Regions from separate parts of the Pseudomonas sp. UM16 genome, predicted to be linked through region 4. Evidence: predicted binding sites of a transcription regulator. Region 4 holds the regulator's gene; each other region holds the start of a gene.

Region 1 (5,077 bases), on a different contig from region 4:
CCGGCCTTGCCGCGGTTGCAGTTCCCGTTGGTGCATAAGAGCCGGATGGTCAGTGGCGAGCCGTTCTTCCGCATGCAGGAAGTCGAAGGGCAGCCCAACAGTGAGACGCTGGCCCAAGTGTTGGAGAAAAATGGCCAGTTGTGGCGTTACGGTTTGTCGCCGATTACCGGCAAGACCCACCAGTTACGCGTGCACATGACAGCGCTCGGCGCGAGTATTTGTAACGACCCGTTTTATCCCGAGATTTTGCAGGAGCAGGACGACTACAGCAAGCCGCTGAAGTTGTTGGCCCAGCGTTTACGCTTCAAGGATCCGCTGAACGGCGAGGAACGCTTTTTTGAAAGCCGGCTGACGCTCGACTGGTAAGGCGGGAACCGGCGCACCCCTGATCGGGTGCGCCGATTTTTTTAGCGGTTGAAACGTTCGACCAGCGAGTACTGGGTGGTGGCCGTGCGGGTCAGCTCTTCGCTGAGCTGCGCCGAATGCTGAGCCTGTTCCGAGGTCTGGTCAGCCAGTTCAGCGATGGTGCTGATGTTGCGGCTGATCTCATCCGCCACAGCGGTCTGCTCTTCAGTGGCCGCGGCGATCTGGGTAGCCATGTCGGTGATATTGGCCACTGCTTCGCTAATGCCGACCAGGGCCTGGTCGGCTTCCATCACCCGTGCGACACCTTCTTCGGCCTGGCGATGGCCCGACTCCATGGTTTGCACAGCATTGCTGGCGGTCTGCTGCAGTTTGGCGATCAGGCTGTGGATCTGCCCGGTCGATTCGCTGGTGCGTTGGGCCAGTTGACGAACTTCGTCGGCGACCACTGCAAATCCACGGCCCATCTCACCCGCCCGTGCGGCTTCAATAGCGGCGTTGAGTGCGAGCAGGTTGGTCTGGTCAGCAATGCCTTTGATGACATCGACCACGCCGCCGATTTCATCACTGTCGCGCGCCAGTTGGGTCACGGTCAGACCGGTCTCGCCGACCGCCGCTGACAGGCGCTGAATGGCGTCGCGGGTTTCGCCGGCGATGTCGCGGCCGCGGCTGGTCAGGCGGTTGGCTTCCTGAGTGGCGTCGGCGGTGCGCTGGACGTGGTTGGCAACTTCCTGGGTAGTGGCCGCCATCTGGTTGACCGCAGTAGCGACCTGTTCCGTTTCGACGCGCTGGCGCTCGAGGCCAGAGGAGCTTTTATGGGCCAGCGTGTCGGACTGCCGGGCCTGTTCATTGAGGTGTTCAGCCGTGTCCTGTAAGCGAGTCAGGCAGGTCTTCATGCGCGCATCCTGGCTGAGCATGGCCATCTCCAGGCGGGCCTGAACGCCGCGGCTGTCAGTGTACATCTGTGCGATCAGCGGATCCGAGGTGGACTGCTCAGCCAGACGTAGCAGGCGCTTGAGGCCACGTTGCTGCCAGCTCAGGCCGAGCAGGCCCAGTGGCACCGACAGGCCGGCGGCCAGGGCAAAGCCCCAGGAATGACCAAGCCAGTTACCGATCAGGAAGCCGACCTGGCTGACCAGAATGAAGGGCAGCCAGTCCTGCACCACAGGCAACCACTTGTCGCGGCGTGGAATTGCTGGCCGGCCTTGATTGATGCGCTGGTACAGGGCTTCGGCCCGGCGTACCTGCTCGGCCGTAGGCTTGACCCGTACCGATTCAAAGCCGACCACCTGATTGTTTTCGAACACCGGGGTAACGTAGGCGTTGACCCAATAGTGGTCGCCGCTCTTGCAACGGTTCTTGACGATACCCATCCATGGCAAGCCTTGCTTGAGCGTGCCCCACATGTGCGCGAACACTGCCGGCGGCACATCGGGATGGCGCACCAGGTTGTGCGGTGCGCGCATCAGCTCCTCGCGGGAGAAGCCGCTGATCTCGACGAATGCATCGTTGCAATAGGTGATGACACCCTTGGTATCGGTGGTCGAGATCAAGCGTTGTTGAGCAGGGAAAGTCCGTTCGCGCTGGGTAATCGGCTGGTTGTTACGCATTAGCTGTTCAATCCGCAAGGCTTTCGAGGGTTATCGGCAACGTGAGGGGTTTGTTGAATGAATATTTACGCGGCTTGATCTGCCGCAAGGATCCAAGCGCTGGGCTGCGCTATGGCATTCACGCAAAGTTAGCAACTTTAGCTGCTATATTTCAGATTTTTGACAAAGAAGTCAGCAAGTGACCGCCTGTCCATCCTCACCTCGATGGTAGTGGGCCCGGCCATAAAGGCCGGGCCGTGACTTCAGGAGGCGATCAATTGTCGCAACACGTAATGAAGAATGCCGCCTGACTTGAAGTACTCCACCTCATTGAGGGTATCGATCCGGCACAGCACTTCGATCTGTTCCTGACGACCGTCCTGGCGGCTGATCTTCAGGGTCAGGTGCATGTGCGGCTGGATTCTGGCGTTGCTCAAGCCAAGGATATCGATGTGTTCGCTACCGTCGAGAGCGAGGGTTTTGCGCGTTTGCCCGGCACTGAACTGCAGCGGCAACACGCCCATGCCCACCAGGTTGGAGCGGTGGATACGCTCGAAACTTTCCGCCAGCACCGCCTTGACGCCCAACAAGTTGGTGCCTTTGGCTGCCCAGTCGCGGCTGGAACCGGTGCCGTACTCCTGGCCAGCAATCACCACCAGCGGTGTACCGTCGGCCTGATAACGCATGGCGGCATCGTAGATCGCCAGCTTCTCGCCAGTGGGGATGTAGAGGGTGTTTCCTCCTTCCTCGCCGCCAAGCATTTCGTTGCGGATGCGGATATTGGCGAACGTGCCGCGCATCATCACTTCATGGTTGCCGCGCCGCGAGCCGTACGAGTTGAAGTCGCGTGGCTCCACACCCTTATCGCGCAGGTAGCGCCCGGCCGGGCTGTCGGCCTTGATGTTGCCGGCAGGCGAGATGTGGTCGGTGGTCACCGAGTCGCCAAGCAGGGCCAGTATCCGGGCGCCGTGAATGTCGTTGATGACCGGTAGCGGGCCGGTGATGTCATCGAAGAATGGCGGGTGCTGGATATAAGTGGAGTCCTCCTGCCAGACATAGGTGGCCGCCTGCGGCACTTCGATTGCTTGCCATTGGGCATCACCGGCGAAGACTTCGGCGTATTCCTTGTGGAACATCGCAGTGTCGACACTGGCAACGGCCGCAGCAATTTCTTGCTGACTTGGCCAGATGTCACGCAGGTACACCGGATTGCCGTCGTTGCCGATGCCCAGCGGTTCGCTACTCAGGTCCAGGCGTACACTGCCGGCCAGGGCATACGCCACTACCAGAGGCGGAGAGGCCAGCCAGTTGGTTTTCACCAGAGGGTGTACTCGACCTTCGAAGTTGCGGTTGCCCGAGAGCACCGAGGCTACGGTCAAGTCGGCGCCGGTAATGGCCTTCTCGATCACCTCATCCAGTGGCCCGGAGTTGCCAATGCAGGTGGTGCAGCCGTAGCCGACCAGATCGAAGCCGAGGGCGTCGAGGTAGGGGGTCAGGCCCGCCGCTTTGTAGTAGTCCGTCACTACCTTGGAGCCTGGTGCCAGTGAACTCTTGACCCAGGGTTTACGCTGCAGGCCTTTTTCGACCGCTTTCTTCGCCACCAGCCCGGCCGCCATCATCACGCTGGGGTTTGAGGTGTTGGTGCAGGAGGTAATGGCCGCGATCACCACCGCGCCATCGCGTAACACATGCTGTTGGCCTTCATGTTCATAGCTGACCTCGCCAGCCTGGTCGGCATTGCCCACAGCGACACCACCACCGCCTTCACTTTCCAGACGGCCGACATCCTTGGTCGAGACGCGCAGCTGCAAACCGAGGAAGCTGTCAAAAGCCTGGCTGACCTGCGACAGGGCGACCCGGTCCTGGGGGCGCTTGGGCCCGGCGAGGCTGGCTTCGACCTCGTGCATGTCCAGGGCCAGGGTGTCGGTGAACACCGGCTCCTGGCCAGGCAGGCGCCACAGGCCTTGTTCCTTGCAGTAGGCCTCGACCAATTGCACCGTCTGTTCGGGGCGACCGGATAAGCGCAGGTAATCCAGGGTCACCTGGTCGACGGGGAAAAAGCCGCAGGTGGCGCCATATTCAGGGGCCATGTTGGCGATGGTTGCCCGGTCGGCCAAGGGCAGGTCGGCCAGGCCGTCGCCGTAGAATTCGACGAATTTACCGACCACGCCTTTCTTGCGCAGCATCTGCGTAACGGTCAGCACCAGGTCGGTGGCGGTGATGCCTTCGCGCAGCTTGCCGGTGAGTTTGAAGCCGACAACCTCCGGGATCAGCATCGACACAGGCTGGCCAAGCATGGCTGCTTCCGCTTCGATACCGCCCACACCCCAGCCGAGAACGCCGAGGCCGTTGATCATGGTGGTATGTGAGTCGGTGCCAACCAAGGTGTCGGGGAACGCATAAGTGCGCCCGTCTTCTTCGCGGGTCCAGACCGTACGGCCCAGGTACTCCAGGTTGACCTGATGGCAGATGCCGGTACCCGGTGGTACGACGCTGAAGTTATCGAAGGCATTCTGGCCCCAGCGTAGGAAGGCGTAACGTTCGCCGTTGCGCTGCATCTCGATGTCGACGTTCTGGGCGAACGCTGTCTGGCTGGCGTAGCGGTCGACCATCACCGAGTGGTCGATGACCAGGTCCACCGGTGACAGCGGGTTGATTCGCTGTGGATCGCCGCCGGCCTTGGCCATGGCGGCGCGCATGGCCGCCAGGTCAACCACTGCCGGTACCCCGGTGAAGTCCTGCATCAGCACCCGCGCCGGGCGGTATTGGATTTCACGGTCGGAGCGGCGCGCCTTGAGCCAGTCGGCCAGGGCGCTGAGGTCATCGCCGGTGACGGTCTTGTTGTCTTCCCAGCGCAGCAGGTTTTCCAGCAGTACCTTCAGCGACATCGGTAGACGCTGCAGGTCGCCGAGGCTCTTGGCGGCCTCGGTCAGGCTGAAATAGTGATAAGAACGGTCGGCGACCGTTAGAGACTTGAGGGTTTTCAGGCTATCGAGCGAGGGCATTACCAACTCCTTCTGCGCCGGTGAACGGCAATCTTCCTTGCTGTCGCCGGTTCACCGCCTCTGTGACGGTCCGCACGGCACGGACCTGGCTGAACGGTCAGGTTAGCCCTGTTTGGCGGG
Region 2 (5,077 bases), 180 kb from region 4:
CCACTGACAACTTCTAAGGGTTATCCGCATGCGCCGCGTCGTTATCACTGGTCTGGGCATCGTATCGTGCCTGGGCAATGACAAAGAGACCGTCTCCGCCAACCTGCGTGCAAGCCGCCCTGGCATCCGATTCAACCCGGAATATGCCGAAATGGGTCTGCGTAGCCAGGTTTCCGGCTCCATTGACCTCAACCTCGAAGAACTGATCGACCGCAAGGTCTTCCGTTTCGTTGGCCACGCTGCCGCCTACGCCTACCTGGCAATGGCCGACGCGATCAAGGACTCGGGCCTGACCGAAGAACAGGTGTCCAACCCGCGTACCGGCCTGATTGCAGGCAGCGGTGGCGCGTCGACCCTGAACCAGATGGAAGCGCTGGACATCCTGCGCGAAAAAGGCGTCAAGCGCGTAGGTCCGTATCGCGTCACCCGGACCATGAGCAGCACCGTCTCGGCGTGCCTGGCCACGCCATTCAAGATCAAGGGCCTGAACTACTCCATCGCCTCGGCGTGCGCCACCAGTGCACACTGCATCGGTACCGCGATGGAACAGATCCAGATGGGCAAACAGGACATCGTCTTCGCCGGTGGTGGTGAAGAAGAACATTGGAGCCAGTCGTTCCTGTTCGACGCCATGGGCGCCCTGTCCAGCAAGCGTAACGACACCCCGGAACAAGCCTCCCGTGCTTACGACAACGACCGCGATGGCTTTGTCATCGCCGGTGGCGGCGGCATGGTCGTGGTGGAAGAGCTGGAACACGCTCTGGCCCGTGGCGCGAAAATCTACGCCGAGATCGTTGGCTACGGTGCTACTTCCGATGGCTACGATATGGTCGCGCCAAGCGGCGAAGGCGCCATCCGCTGCATGCAGATGGCCATGTCTACCGTTGACGCACCGATCGACTACCTGAACACCCACGGCACCTCGACCCCAGTGGGCGACGTTGCCGAAATCAAGGGCGTTCGTGAAGTGTTCGGTGACAAGGCGCCAGCCATCAGCTCGACCAAGAGCCTGTCCGGTCACTCGTTGGGCGCTGCCGGCGTTCACGAAGCGATCTACTGCATGCTGATGATGGAAGGCAACTTCATTGCCGGCTCCGCCAACATCGACGAGCTGGACCCCGCCGTTGCCGATATGCCAATCCTGACCAAGACCCAGGAAAACGCCAAGATCGACACCGTGATGAGCAACAGCTTCGGTTTCGGTGGCACCAACGCCACCCTGGTGCTCAAGCGCTGGGAAGGCAAGTAAGGGCTAGTCTCTTACAGCGAAAACGCCCCGACTGGTTCGGGGCGTTTTTGTGTGTACCTGCCGTCAGGCTGCGACTACAGCAGGCCACACAGCTACACCGAGAACCTGCCTACCAGGCCATTCAGGTCAATCGCCAACTGCGACAACGCTTGACTCGCGGCATTGGTCTGGTTGGCCCCCGCCGATGTCTGCAGTGCCAGGTCACGAATATTGGTCAGGTTACGGTCCACTTCTCGCGCCACCTGCGCCTGCTGCTCGGACGCACTGGCAATCACCAGATTGCGTTCATTGATCAGGCTGATAGCCGTGGCAATTTCCTCCAGCGCTGCCCCCGCCGCATGCGCCCCATCCAGGGTACTGCGGGCACGTTCGTTGCTCTGTTGCATACCCTCCACTGCCCGATCGGTACCCTGCTGGATGGCATTGATCATCTGCTCGATTTCCCGCGTCGACTGCTGGGTGCGATGCGCCAGCGCCCGCACCTCATCGGCGACGACAGCAAAGCCGCGTCCGGCATCTCCTGCCCTGGCCGCTTCAATCGCAGCATTGAGGGCCAGCAGGTTGGTCTGCTCGGCAATCGAGCCGATCACATCCAGTACTTTGGTAATGCCATGCACCTGTTGCGCCAATTGCCCGACTTCCTCAGCATTGGACGCCACCCCGGCCGCCAGTGACTCAATCGAGACCACGGTCAAGCGCACCTGTTCACGGCCCTGACGGGCAATCCGGTCTGATTCACGGGACGCTTCGGAAGTGGCCACCGCATTGCTCGCCACCTCCTCCACTGCGGTGGTCATCTGATTGACCGCAGTTGCCGCCTGCTCGATCTCCTGGCTTTGCTGCATCAGACCACGCGTAGCATCTTCAGTCACTGCGCTGAGCTCCTCGGAGGCCGAGGCCAGCTGATTCGACGAATCAGAAATCCGCCCGATCGTCTCGCGCAGGCTCTGCTGCATCTGCTTGAGGGCCGCCAGCAGGCGTGCCGGCTCATCCTTGCCCTGCACCGCAATCTGCGGGGTCAGGTCGCCGGTGGCCACCACTTCGGCTACCTGCAGCGACTGGGCCAAGGGGCGGACGATACTGCGGGTCAGGGTCAGCGCCAGAATCACCGTCATCACCAGGGCGGCCAGCAACAGACACACCACCCAGACCCGGGCGCGTTGATACACCGCTTCGGCAAGATCGGTAGCGTTGTTGGCGTGGTGGTTATTAAGCGCGATCAACTCGTTTAGGGTGGCGGCAAGCTGGTCGGCCAATTGGTTCATCTCACCATTGACCACGGCAACTGCCGCCTCGACCTGGTCCTGCTGCGACAGTTGGCTAACCTGGGCCTGCAACCCCAGGTACTGCTGTTCAATCTTCAAGTAGCGATCGAACAGCGCCTGCTCTTCAGGCAGGACAATCAGTGCCTGGTACTGTTGCTGCGCCTTGCCCAGCCCGACCTTTATCTCTTCGATGCGCGCTTTGTTCTGCTGCAGCGATTGCGGGTCGCGATTGATCAGCATGCGCAGGGTCAAGGCGCGAATACGCATGGTGTCCTGGGTCATCTGCCCCACCGCAACGACACTGGGCAACCAGTTACTGTCGACCTGCTCGGACTGTTGGCGCATGCTGGTCATCTGCATCAGCGCAAACACACCCAGGGCAAACACCAGCAACGCCACCAGGCCAAAACCCAACGCCGCCCTCGGGGCGATATTGATATTTCTCAAGCTCATCTTCCGGCTCCTTCCAAAAGCGCTGCACAACGATGCAGCAGTCCCTTCTCCTAGAAGATATCGGCTCGCGGAAAAAATGCGTTAGATGAAAGCGTGATATCAAAACGCCTGCCCCCATCGGCAGCAGGCACGTACTGAGTCAGCGCACGGTAAAGCGCTGCTCCGCCAACAGGCGATCACCCTGGAAAACCATGAAATGCCATTGGCCTGGCACCACTTCATGATTTTCGGTGAACTCAAAGGCCATGACATCCTGTGCCGCGCCCGGCACCAGTTTCTGCACCACTTCAAACTTATCGTGGCGCTTGCCGTCGGGCGTGCGCACCCCTGGGGTGAGGTACAACAGGGTCAGTGGCGTGTCTTCGGCAACCTTGCCCTCCAGTCGGTAACGCATGCCAAACTTGCTGCCCAGGCGCGCCGGAATCTCGTCGGTGTGCTGGATGCTCTGATTGCTCTGGGTCAGCACCCGCTCGCCAGGCTGGAAGTTCTGGTGGCGGGTTTCAAACAACCCGTACTCGATCGGTCCTGTGACCTGAACCTCGGCACTGGCCAGGCCACTGACCAGCACAAGCCCGCACACAGCGCTGAAACGACTGAAAAACATGGTGCACTCCATCTGGATTGATGGCGGCAGGCTATGACGCTGGCATGACAGGCTGATGACAACTGGAGAACTGCTTAACGTTGCTTGGGCAGCACCGCGAGAAAGTTATCCTGGGCAACCTTCTGTGCCACATCCGCTGGCAAGGCATCGAGGAACGGATCGAAGCTGTGCAGTTGTTCTCCCAGGCTACCGAAGCGTCCGACCACGTCAGAACCGAGCATAAAGCGCTCTGGGAAGCGTTTGACCAGTTCGACCCACTCACTCCTGGGCTCACCGCGCTCGTCCAGCAGGTAAGGCTGCAAGACGCTCCAGGACAAGTCGATGTACAGATTGGGGTACGCCTCAAGCATCCGAGACAGCGTCGGCAGCAGAAAATCCAGCTGCGTCTGATGCCGATGAATTTCCACGCTGGTTCCGGCATGCGCCCAGATGAAACGAGTGTGCGGATGGTTGCGCAACGGCTCTTCAATTTCCCCCAGATACAGTGGATTGCGCTCACGCTTGGAGGTAATGTTGGAATGGATCAGCACCGGCAAGTCCTGCTCGGCCGCCAAGTGGTAAATACGCGTCATCGCCTCGTTGTTGGCGCGCGGGATGTCGCCACTGGTCAGTGCGGTCAAGTCGTCATGGCGGGTGAAGACCTCACCAATTCCCTGCCATAACCCCGGATTGAGCTCGAGCATCCGCTCGATATGGGCCACCGCATTTTTGTCTACCGGATTGAAGCCGGTCAGAAACGGGTGAAAACGGCGGCGCTGTTTGGGTTCAAGTTTTTCCAGCGCTGCGGCGATATAGATATCGGTGGCGCTGTACCAATAGGCATCCGCATCGTCACCAGCGTAGTAGCGTGGACGCTTGGGTTCGTCTTCATGCCATTTTTTCGCCACCGCCACACCCGAGATCATCGACTGATCGATACGTGCCTGGTCCATCGCCTTGAGCAGCGCGTCCATGCCCTCGCTCTCCTGAAAGAAATCCACATAGTGCAAATGAGCATCGCTGTAGCGGTACTCCCGTGCTTGTACGCTTGGCAGGGCCAAGCCCAGCAAGAGGATCCAGCCCAGACTTCTGGCAAACATTGTGCGTTCCTTTCTGGCGATTCAGTCAGGGTAGACCGATCAGGGCGCAACGCAGTTCAGCCCTTATCTGTAACAGGTTATGCTCAAAGCCATCATCCCCGGCCTGGAGCCCACCGTGAGCAATCCCCTGGTCATCCGCCCTCGCGCAGAATCCGTCGAGGGCCAACCGATCCTGCGCCCGCTGCCTTCGGCACAATGTCGCAGTGTCGGCCCCTTCGTGTTCTTCGATCACATGCTCGAAACCGACTACGTCGCTGGCAAAGGCGTGAATATCCGCCAGCACCCGCATATCGGCCTGTCCACCCTCACCTACCTGTTCGAAGGCGAGCTGCTTCATAAAGACAGCCTTGGCTCCGATCAGCGCGTCAAAGCTGGAGAGGTCAGTTGGATGACCGCTGGCCGTGGGGTTGCCCATGTCGAAAGGACC
Region 3 (5,077 bases), on a different contig from region 4:
AAGCAGCTGGACGGGCATATCAGCGTGTTCGTCGGCCAGTCCGGGGTCGGCAAGTCGTCGCTGGTCAACAGCTTGCTGCCTGAGGTGCAGACCCGGGTAGGCGACCTGTCCGAATGGTCCGGCCAGGGTACCCACACCACCACAACCGCACGCCTCTACCACTTCCCAGGTGGCGGTGAGTTAATCGACTCCCCCGGCATCCGTGAGTTTGGCCTGGGCCACGTCAGCCGCGCCGATGTCGAAGCGGGCTTCATCGAGTTCAACGATCTGCTCGGCACCTGCCGTTTTCGTGACTGCAAACATGACCGCGAACCCGGTTGTGCCCTGCTCAAGGCCCTCGAAGACGGCCGGGTCCAGCAGCAGCGGATGAACAGCTACCGCTCGATTATCGCCAGCCTGCCTCAAGACAGCTACTGACCTGCGGCGTGAGGCTCGCAACGAGCCTCATTACCCCCGCCTTGTAGGACGGATCTGCAGGAAAATTTACCAATCGTTGTAGGGGCCTTCTTTATCGCGAGTGGTCCCTTGCTGCGATAACAGCTTTGATTGATTGTCGCCTTTCAGGTTCGCCCTAACCCAGCGAACCCTCTCCATGCCGTGAGTATGAAAGGAATCAACAATGACAATCCGATCCTTACGTATCAATTGCTCTACCTACGTACCAGGAGGGCCCGCCTGATGCCTGTGGTTATCAGCTATCGCCACCAGGAACGCCTGGATGCCTTCATCATCAACGAGCGCCTGAAACTTGAAGGCATCGATACCCACCTGGACGTGTTCGACGGCAGCACCGGACAGACCACCGACGACCTGACCGGCCTGGTGTGTCGTAACGTCAGCGGCTGCACGCACTTGATTGCCGTCCTCTCTCAGGAAAATGCCGACACGTGGTGGGTACCGTTCCAATTGGGCGCCGCCACGCTCAGCAATCGACGCATCGCCCTGTTCCAATGCACAGACAGCGTATTACCCGAGTACTTGGAGAAGTGGCCGATAATGCGTTTACGCGAACACATTGATTTGTTCGTGCTTGCCTACCACGATGAACAGACCTTCAAGCGCTCGATCGATAAAGAAGGTGCTAACGCGGATGCCACCAACCGCGTCAACGCCGACTTCTTCCATGCCGACTTGAAGGCCAAGATTCGCCGCGGCTTCTGAGCCCCCGAAAGCACAACGCCCGTGAGCATCGCTGCACACGGGCGTTGTGATCACAGCACAGGATTACTCCTTGCTCTCATCCATCTTCAACACGCCGTCCTCGAAGATGTTCAGCTTCTGGCGTAGCTCGCGAGGCTGCATCGGCTCCGGTTCGGGCGCTGGCGCTGCCGCTGCCGGTGCAGGCGCCGGCACTTGAGCACCAGGCGCTGCCTCCTCTGGCGCGGCAGGCTGGGGCTGCTCACCTTCCAGGGTGCGCTGGGCTTTTTTGGTCAGGACAATAATGTCGATACGCCGGTTTACCGGATTGAGCGGGTTGGCCCGGTCGAACAGCGAAGACGAGGCATAGCCTACCACCCGTGCCACTTGCGCATCCGGATAACCACCCGCGACCAGGGCACGGCGCGCTGCGTTGGCACGGTTGGCCGACAGTTCCCAGTTGCCAAAGTCACCGCTGCCGGCATACGGCTTGGCATCGGTATGACCACTGATACTGATTTTGTTCGGCACTGCTTTTATGGTGTCGGCCATGGCCAGCAGGATATCTTCGAAATACGGCTGCAAGCGAGCGCTGCCGAGGTCAAACATGGGTCGGTTCTCAGCATCCATGATCTGGATACGCAGGCCATCCTGGGTAATTTCGAAGAGGATCTGATCCTTGAATTTCTGCAGTTCAGGGTTTTCTTCGACCTTGTTCTGCAGCTCCTGCAACAACAGCTCCAGACGCTCACGCTCAACCTGCTCAGCCATGCTTTCAACTTTGTCCTGCCCCAGCTGAATACTGCTATCCGGGGTTGGCTCGGACTTCTCTTCTGGGTTGATGGTCTTTTCCGGAGCGAGCTGGGGCGAACCACCGAGGTCGATAACGTAGGGCGTGCCGCTTTCGGAAAAACCGATCGGGTCTTTGAAGTAGCCTGCAATGGCGATCTTCTGTTCCGGTGTCGCGGTAGACAGCAGCCAGAGCACCAGGAAGAACGCCATCATTGCCGTGGCAAAGTCAGCGAAGGCGATCTTCCAGGCGCCACCGTGGTGACCGTCGCCAAAGCGCTTGACGCGTTTGATGATTATGGGCTGGTTGTTTTCCATGACTCAGCGACCGCGAACTGCTTGTTCCAGCTCGGCAAAGCTCGGACGGTGGGCCGGGAACAGCACCTTGCGCCCGAATTCCACGGCCAGCGACGGCGGCATGCCGGAAGCCGAGGCCACCAGCGAAGCCTTGATGGCTTCATAGACGTTGAGTTCTTCCCGGGCGTCCTGACGTAGGGCCGTGGCCAGCGGGCCGAAGAAGCCGTAAGCGGCGAGAATACCGAAGAAGGTACCGACCAGCGCCGCACCGACATGCAGACCGATGGACTTCTGGTCACCGTCGCCCAAAGAGGCCATGGTCACCACAATGCCCAGTACTGCCGCGACAATACCGAAGCCTGGCATGCCGTCGGCAATGCCGGTCACGGCGTGGGACGGGTGCTCGAGCTCTTCTTTCATGCTCAGCAGTTCCATGTCGAACAGGCCTTCAAGCTCATGCGGCGCCATATTGCCGGTGGACATGATGCGCAGGTAATCGCAAATGAACGCGGTCATGCGCTCATCCCCCAACACCGCAGGGTACTTGGCAAAAATCGGACTGGAAGCGGCGTCTTCGATATCGGCTTCGATCGCCATCATGCCTTCGCGCCGGCTCTTGTTGAGAATCTCGTAGACCAGCCCAAGCACCTCGATATAGAAGGTGTGGGTAAAGCGCGTACCAAACATCTTCAGCGACTTTTTGATTACATGCATGGTCATGTAACCAGGGTTCGCCTGGAGGAACGCACCAAAGGCCGCGCCACCGATGATCAGCACCTCGAAGGGCTGAATCAGTGCCGCAATTTTACCGTGGGATAGAACATATCCGCCGAGCACACTCGCGAATACGACGATGATGCCGATAATTTTAGCCATAGATAGAAAGCACTTACTGTCGTGGTCAGGGTCGTGAGCGGAAGTTAATAAAACTCTTCTTCTACTTATCGGCAGATCTGCGCCAGACTATAGTCAGTCAAGGCGAAAAGCCAGTTCGGCCCCTCCAGCATGCCTATTGAAACCATCGTGCCAGAACCAACACCTAAAACACTCGATGCCTGGGTCAAGCTGCTCGACAGCGTTCGACTACCGGTTCCTCTGGCCAGTTACGAGCAGGTAAAAGCGGCGATCGCCGACAGCCGCCGCTCATTGCGCGACATCGCTGAGTTGATGCAGGACAGCCCTGCCCTGGTGCTCAGCGTGATGCGCGAGGCCAATCATCACACCAGCAGCAGCCTTGGCGAACCGGCGGAAAGCCTGGAGACCGCCCTCAATCGTCTGGGCCTGGCGCGCACCACAAAATTGCTCGAGCGGCTGCCGGCGCTGGCTGAGGACGAGATTGCCCCGACCTTGCGCCAACTGCAGTTGGTCAGTCAGCATGCGAGCCAACAGGCTAATGGTTTGTTCGCCAGCCGCCTGGCGCGGCTCTGGCAGGAAATCCACTGGGGCAGCCTGTTGTTTCTGTCGCCGTTGTGGCCACTGGCCCTGACCTTTCCGAAGCTGCTCGAGGACTGGGAGCTACGGGTTGTGCACAAGGGCGAAGCGGCAGCGCGGGTGGAAGTGGAGTTGTTTGGCGTGCGGATACTCAGCCTGTGCAAAGCCCTCGCCGAGCACTGGCGCCTGCCAGCATGGGTCAGCCATGGCTATCAATTGCTGCAGGATGAGCGCCGCTTGCTGGCCAAGGCATTACTTATCGCCCGTGATCCGAACAGCCTGCACCAACAGCAGCGCCTGGACGAACAGCCAAACGTACGCCGCTGGTTCAATCAACCAGCCAACACCGTGCTGCTGGCCAACGGTCTGGCCCTGGCAGCACACGTCGGTTGGACCAACCCTCATGTACGGCGCTGGCAGCTGCTCACCAGCCTGTACCTGCAAACTTCACTGGATGACGTACAGCAACTGACGCACCAACAAGCGGTGAGCAGCGCCCGCCAGCATGCCAACCCTGGTCTTTTTCACCCAGCCGAAGCGCTGCTTTGGCCCTGGCACCAACGACGCCCGCACAAGGGCCAGATCGCCCCGCCGCCGCCTTCGGCCCAGGCCTTGGGAGCTTGGCGCAAACTCTGCGCCGAGTTGCTGGTCGAGCCAAGCCCGTTCAGCAACGCCATCCACCTGACGACCCTGGCCCGCGATGCACTGGTAGCCTGTGGTATGCAGCGCCTGATGTTGCTGATGAGCGACAAGACCCTGACCCAACTGCGCGTTCATCAGATTGCCGGATTGCCGACAGAAGCGGCTACTCTGGTGCTGCCAATCGAGCAGAGCAAGTTGTTGCAGCGCCTGATGAGCAGCGCTGCGCAGCTACGACTGACGCCAGACAATCACAAGCAGTTTGCCGCGCTGTTGCCGGCCCACCTGCACGCTTTGTTTCGCAGCGAACACCTGCTGCTGCGCTCACTGTCGAGCAATGGTCGTGTGGTGATGCTGCTGATCGCCGACCAGGGTGGCAAACCACTGGCCGACATCAGCGTGCAGGCCTTTGGTAAAACTGCGCAATGTATCGAACGCGCCCTGACCGCCTTCAGCAACCGCAGTGCCTGACCCATGCGCTACAATCGCCCCCTCTGTTCCGCCCTGGAGACTCTGGATGACTGACTTTTCTGGCTTGCCCCTGGTAATCGAGCCGGCTGACCTGCAAGCCCGGCTTGATGTACCTGAGTTGATCCTGGTGGACCTGACCAGCGTCAACCGCTATGACAGTGGGCATATACCAGGGGCTCGCTTTGTCGATCCCAAGCGTACTCAGCTGGGCCACCCCCCTGCCCCGGGCCTGCTACCGGCCAAAGCCGATCTGGAAAAACTGTTTGCCGAACTCGGCCACAATGCCAGTGCGGTCTACGTGGTCTATGACGAC
Region 4 (5,077 bases):
GCGATGTGGCAGCACTCCACCAGCTCGTTGAGCTGGAGGAAGCCGGCGCCCCCTTTTACAGTGTGAAAACCGCGAAAGATCGCATTGAGCAGATCGGCATCATCCGGACGGCTTTCCAGCTCGACCAGTTGCTCGGACAGTTGCTCAAGAATCTCGCCGGCTTCTACCAGAAAATCCTGAAGGATTTCTTCATCGGCGCCGAAGCTCATTAAACGTGCTCCCTAAAAACCCAGACTGGACAGCAGATCGTCGACATCGTCCTGACCGGACACAACGTCTTCACGCTTATCGGCATGAATCTGCGGACCTTCACCCCGAGTTGGATGTTTTTCTTGATCTTTTTCAGCGCGCAGCTGTTGGTGGTCATGTTCGATACCGGCAAAACGATCGACCTGACTGGCCATCAGCACAAGCTTGAGCAGATTGCTTTCTACTTCGGTGACCAGTGCGGTTACACGTTTGATCACCTGACCGGTCAGGTCCTGATAGTCCTGAGCCAGCAAAATATCATTGAGGTGGCCGGCGACCTTGCGGTTGCCCTCCTCGCTGCGCGTGAGAAAACTGTCGACGCGTTTGGCCAGTTCACGAAACTCCGGCGCCGCCACTTCGCGGCGCATGAAGCGCTGCCAGTCGACACTCAATGCCTGAGCTTCGTCACTCAGCTCATTGAGCACTGGCGTGCTGGCTTCAACCAGATCCATGGTCCGGTTGGCCGCCCCTTCCGTCAGCTTGACCACATAGGACAGGCGTTCGGTGGCGTCAGTGATCTGTGAAACCTCTTCGGCCTGAGGCATTTGCGGATCGATCTGAAAACTGACGATCGCACTGTGCAGCTCACGCGTGAGCTTACCCACTTCCTGGTACAGGCCACGGTCACGGGTCTGGTTTAGCTGATGGATCAATTGCACCGCGTCGCCAAATTTGCCCCGCTCGAGACTGTCGACCAGTTCGTGGGCATGCTTCTTCAGTGTCGACTCGAAGCCGTCCAACGATGAATGTGTTTGCTCCATAGCGCCCCCGTGGCGTGTCTTAGCTATTGACGCGCTCGAAGATCTTCTCGATCTTTTCTTTCAGCACTTGCGCGGTGAACGGCTTGACCACATAGCCGTTGACGCCGGCCTGGGCTGCTTCGATGATCTGCTCGCGCTTGGCTTCAGCCGTCACCATCAACACCGGCAGGTGCTTGAGGCGCTCGTCAGCACGCACTTTGCGCAACAGATCGATGCCGGACATGCCCGGCATGTTCCAGTCGGTGACGAGAAAGTCGAAATGGCCGCTTTCGAGCATTGGCAGCGCGGTGTTGCCGTCGTCAGCTTCCTGGGTATTGGTGAAGCCCAGGTCACGCAGCAAGTTCTTGATGATCCGCCGCATCGTCGAAAAATCGTCGACGATGAGGATTTTCATGTCTTTGTTCAATTAGACCTCCAAGCAGTCTTTAACGCGCTCAGCGCTGAACGCGCATTCAATCAATTCGGGCACTACATTTCACGACTGCATTGAACCTGCGTTCAACGCGCCCGCCATTCTCCCAGGCGGCTGCGCAAACGCGCCGCGCACTGGCTGTGCAACTGGCTGACACGCGACTCGCTGACACCCAACACCTCACCGATTTCCTTGAGGTTCAGCTCTTCGTCGTAGTACAGCGCCAGTACCAGGCGCTCGCGTTCGGGCAAGTTGGCAATGGCATCGGCCAAAGCTGCCTGAAAGCGCTCGTCTTCCAGGTCGCGCGAAGGCTCGAGCTGGGCACTGGCGCCATCCTCGTGCAGGCCTTCATGTTCGCCGTCCTGTAACAGGTCGTCGAAACTGAACAGGCGGCTGCCCAGGGTGTCATTCAAAATCCCGTAGTAATCATCGAGACTCAATTGGAGTTCGGCAGCAACCTCGTGATCTTTAGCGTCACGGCCGGTTTTTGCTTCAATTGCCCGAATCGCGTCACTGACCATGCGGGTATTGCGGTGAACCGAGCGTGGTGCCCAGTCTCCTTTGCGTACTTCGTCAAGCATTGCCCCGCGGATCCGGATACCGGCGTAGGTCTCGAAACTGGCACCCTTGCTCGCGTCATACTTGTTGGAAACCTCGAGCAGACCAATCATGCCGGCCTGGATCAGATCCTCCACCTGCACACTGGCCGGCAATCGTGCCAGCAAGTGATAGGCAATACGCTTGACCAACGGCGCGTAGCGCTCGATCAATTCATACTGGCCATCGCGCGAAGCCTTGCTGTACATCCGATAACCGCTGGCGTTCATAGCATCGGACCTGCACTCGTCGGTTGCACCAGGCGCTCGACAAAAAACTCCAGATGACCGCGCGGGTTGGCAGGCAACGGCCAGGTATCGACCTTCTGAGCAATGGCCTTGAACGCCAGCGCGCACTTGGAACGCGGAAAGGCTTCATAGACCGCTCGCTGCTTCTGCACCGCCTTGCGTACGCATTCGTCGTAAGGCACCGCGCCGACGTATTGTAGGGCCACGTCAAGGAAGCGATCTGTGACCTTGGTCAACTTGGCGAACAGGTTGCGCCCCTCTTGAGGGCTCTGTGCCATGTTGGCCAGGACCCGGAAGCGGTTCATACCGTAATCGCGGTTGAGCAGTTTGATCAGCGCGTAAGCGTCGGTGATCGAGGTGGGCTCATCGCACACCACCAACAGCACCTCCTGGGCGGCGCGGACAAAACTGACTACTGAGTCACCAATACCCGCAGCGGTATCGATCACCAGGACGTCGAGGTTGTCGCCAATTTCGCTGAAAGCCTGAATCAGGCCAGCGTGCTGCGCGGGTGCCAGATGCACCATGCTCTGCGTGCCGGAGGCGGCAGGCACAATGCGCACCCCACCGGGCCCCTGCAGCAGCACATCACGAAGTTCGCAGCGGCCTTCGATGACGTCAGCCAGGGTGCGCTTGGGCGTCAGGCCGAGCAATACGTCGACGTTGGCCAGGCCCAGGTCGGCGTCCAGCAGCATGACCCGACGGCCAAGCTCTGCCAACGCCAATGACAGGTTCACCGACACATTGGTCTTGCCGACGCCACCTTTGCCGCCAGTTACGGCGATCACCTGTACGGGATGCATGCTACCCATGTTTGTTCATTACCTTGTCTTGCTTAGACCGAGGCCACATGACCGGCTGCGCTTTCAACACCTGAAAAATGCCTGGCAGTCCATCCATGCAGATACTTTGCAACGTCTTCACAATCACCTCAGCCGACACGCTTGCCGGGGCTGTGGTAGAGATCAGCGAACATATCGGCCATCGCCTCTTCGCTGGGCTCGTCCTGCATCTGCACACTGACCGCGCGACTGACCAATTGGTGGCGGCGCGGCAGGTGCAGATCGTCAGGAATGCGCGGCCCATCGGTAAGATAGGCCACAGGCAATTCGTGACTGATGGCCAGGCTCAGGACTTCTCCGAGACTGGCCGTTTCATCAAGCTTGGTCAGGATGCACCCGGCCAACCCACAGCGCTTGTAGCTGTGATAGGCGGCGGTGAGCACCTGTTTCTGGCTGGTGGTCGCCAGTACCAGATAATTTTTAGACGCAATACCACGTCCGGCAAGGGTTTCCAGTTGCATGCGCAGGGCTGGATCACTGGCCTGCAAGCCAGCGGTATCAATCAACACCACACGCTTGCGCAGCAACGGCTCAAGGGCCTGAGCCAGGGACTGACCCGGATCTACATGAGTGACCGAGACATTGAGGATCCGCCCCAAGGTCTTGAGCTGCTCCTGGGCACCGATACGGAAACTGTCCATGCTCACCAACGCCAGGTTCTGTGCGCCGTACTTGAGCACGTAACGCGCCGCCAATTTGGCCAGGGTAGTGGTCTTGCCCATGCCGGCCGGACCGACCATAGCAATGACACCGCCCTCCTCGATCGGTTCGACTTGCGGCACATCAATTCTGCGTGCCAGGTGCGCCAACAGCATGCGCCAGGCATGACGCGGCTCTTCGATGCCGCTGATCTGCTCCAGCAGTTCATGCGCCAGCGGGCCGGACAGGCCAATACGCTGCAGGCGCCGCCAAAGGTTGGCCTTCTGCGGTTGATTGCCCTGCAACTGGCTCCAGGCCAACGAGCCGAGCTGAACTTCGAGCAGTTCGCGCAGCCCGGTAAGCTCCGAACGCATGGCATCGAACAGTCGCGGATCGACCGGCGCGGCAGCCGCCGGTGCGGGAGCGACGGGGGCTTCGACGTGCGCCTCGACCAGCGGCTCAGAAGCGGTCAGTGGCAAACCGGCAAACAGCTGACGGTTGCCGTCTTCGCTTTCGCTACGACTACTGAGCTCGGCCTGGGCGGTGACGATGCGCGACTGGGTCTTGCGCAATTCATCTTCGAGCTCGACATTCGGAACCCGGGGCGCCAGGGCAGACAGCTTGTAGTCCAGCGCCGCCGTCAGCTCGACACCGCCAGCAATCCGTCGGTTGCCGATGATGGCGGCATCAGCCCCCAGCTCATCTCGAACCAGCTTCATGGCCTGACGCATATCGGCGGCGAAAAAACGCTTAACTTGCATAACCCACTACCTCAGCCGTTGGGGCCTACTGTGGCAACGATGGTAACTTGCTTGTTGTCAGGTATTTCCTGATACGCCAAAACATGCAAATTCGGTACAGCCAGGCGACCGAAGCGCGACAGCATTGCCCGCACCGGTCCTGCGACCAGCAGAATCGCCGGCTGCCCTTGCATCTCTTGACGCTGGGCGGCCTCGATCAACGAACGCTGAAGCTTTTCGGCCATGCTCGGCTCAAGAAGAACACCGTCTTCCTGACCTTGCCCGGCCCTTTGCAGACTATTGAGCAAAATCTGTTCCAACCTTGGCTCAAGGGTGATCACAGGCAGCTCAGACTCAACGCCGACAATGCTTTGGACGATAGCGCGACACAATCCGACGCGCACCACGGCCACCAGCGCGGCGGTATCTTGACTCTTACCGGCGTTGTTGGCGATAGCCTCGGCAATGCTGCGAATATCACGCACCGGCACCTGTTCGGCAAGCAATGCCTGCAGGACCTTGAGCAGCCCCGACAAGGAAATGACGCCCGGCACCAATTCTTCAGCAAGCTTGGGCGAGGCCTTGGCCA

The links. Region 4 encodes FliA, which starts transcription of late flagellar genes. Its sites were predicted from a motif close to CTAAAGTTTNNNNNNNNNNNGCCGNTAA; they were not measured.
Region 1: ACQRAX_RS09815 (methyl-accepting chemotaxis protein) is a predicted target of FliA. The motif match lies at 2,004-2,031, and genes of this name have one in related genera.
Region 2: ACQRAX_RS02540 (methyl-accepting chemotaxis protein) is a predicted target of FliA. The motif match lies at 3,025-3,052, and genes of this name have one in related genera.
Region 3: motA (flagellar motor stator protein MotA) is a predicted target of FliA. The motif match lies at 3,165-3,192, and genes of this name have one in related genera.

What each region holds. Positions count from the first base shown of each region.
Region 1 covers NZ_JBNPJT010000007.1:36,195-41,271, forward strand. The annotation lists gene ACQRAX_RS09810 (pseudouridine synthase) at 1-366, shown strand, start outside; gene ACQRAX_RS09815 (methyl-accepting chemotaxis protein) at 408-1,973, opposite strand; gene acnA (aconitate hydratase AcnA) at 2,216-4,957, opposite strand.
Region 2 covers NZ_JBNPJT010000002.1:88,738-93,814, forward strand. The annotation lists gene fabA (3-hydroxyacyl-[acyl-carrier-protein] dehydratase FabA) at 1-17, shown strand, start outside; gene fabB (beta-ketoacyl-ACP synthase I) at 29-1,249, shown strand; gene ACQRAX_RS02540 (methyl-accepting chemotaxis protein) at 1,342-2,967, opposite strand; gene ACQRAX_RS02545 (DUF3859 domain-containing protein) at 3,107-3,571, opposite strand; gene ACQRAX_RS02550 (amidohydrolase family protein) at 3,646-4,650, opposite strand; gene ACQRAX_RS02555 (pirin family protein) at 4,766-5,077, shown strand, end outside.
Region 3 covers NZ_JBNPJT010000014.1:101,514-106,590, reverse strand. The annotation lists gene rsgA (small ribosomal subunit biogenesis GTPase RsgA) at 1-417, shown strand, start outside; gene ACQRAX_RS17835 (toll/interleukin-1 receptor domain-containing protein) at 679-1,161, shown strand; gene motB (flagellar motor protein MotB) at 1,225-2,244, opposite strand; gene motA (flagellar motor stator protein MotA) at 2,248-3,099, opposite strand; gene ACQRAX_RS17820 (HDOD domain-containing protein) at 3,229-4,764, shown strand; gene ACQRAX_RS17815 (rhodanese-like domain-containing protein) at 4,811-5,077, shown strand, end outside.
Region 4 covers NZ_JBNPJT010000002.1:271,764-276,840, forward strand. The annotation lists gene ACQRAX_RS03310 (chemotaxis protein CheA) at 1-209, opposite strand, end outside; gene ACQRAX_RS03315 (protein phosphatase CheZ) at 222-1,010, opposite strand; gene ACQRAX_RS03320 (chemotaxis response regulator CheY) at 1,030-1,404, opposite strand; gene fliA (RNA polymerase sigma factor FliA) at 1,509-2,249, opposite strand; gene fleN (flagellar synthesis regulator FleN) at 2,246-3,079, opposite strand; gene flhF (flagellar biosynthesis protein FlhF) at 3,199-4,509, opposite strand; gene flhA (flagellar biosynthesis protein FlhA) at 4,521-5,077, opposite strand, start outside.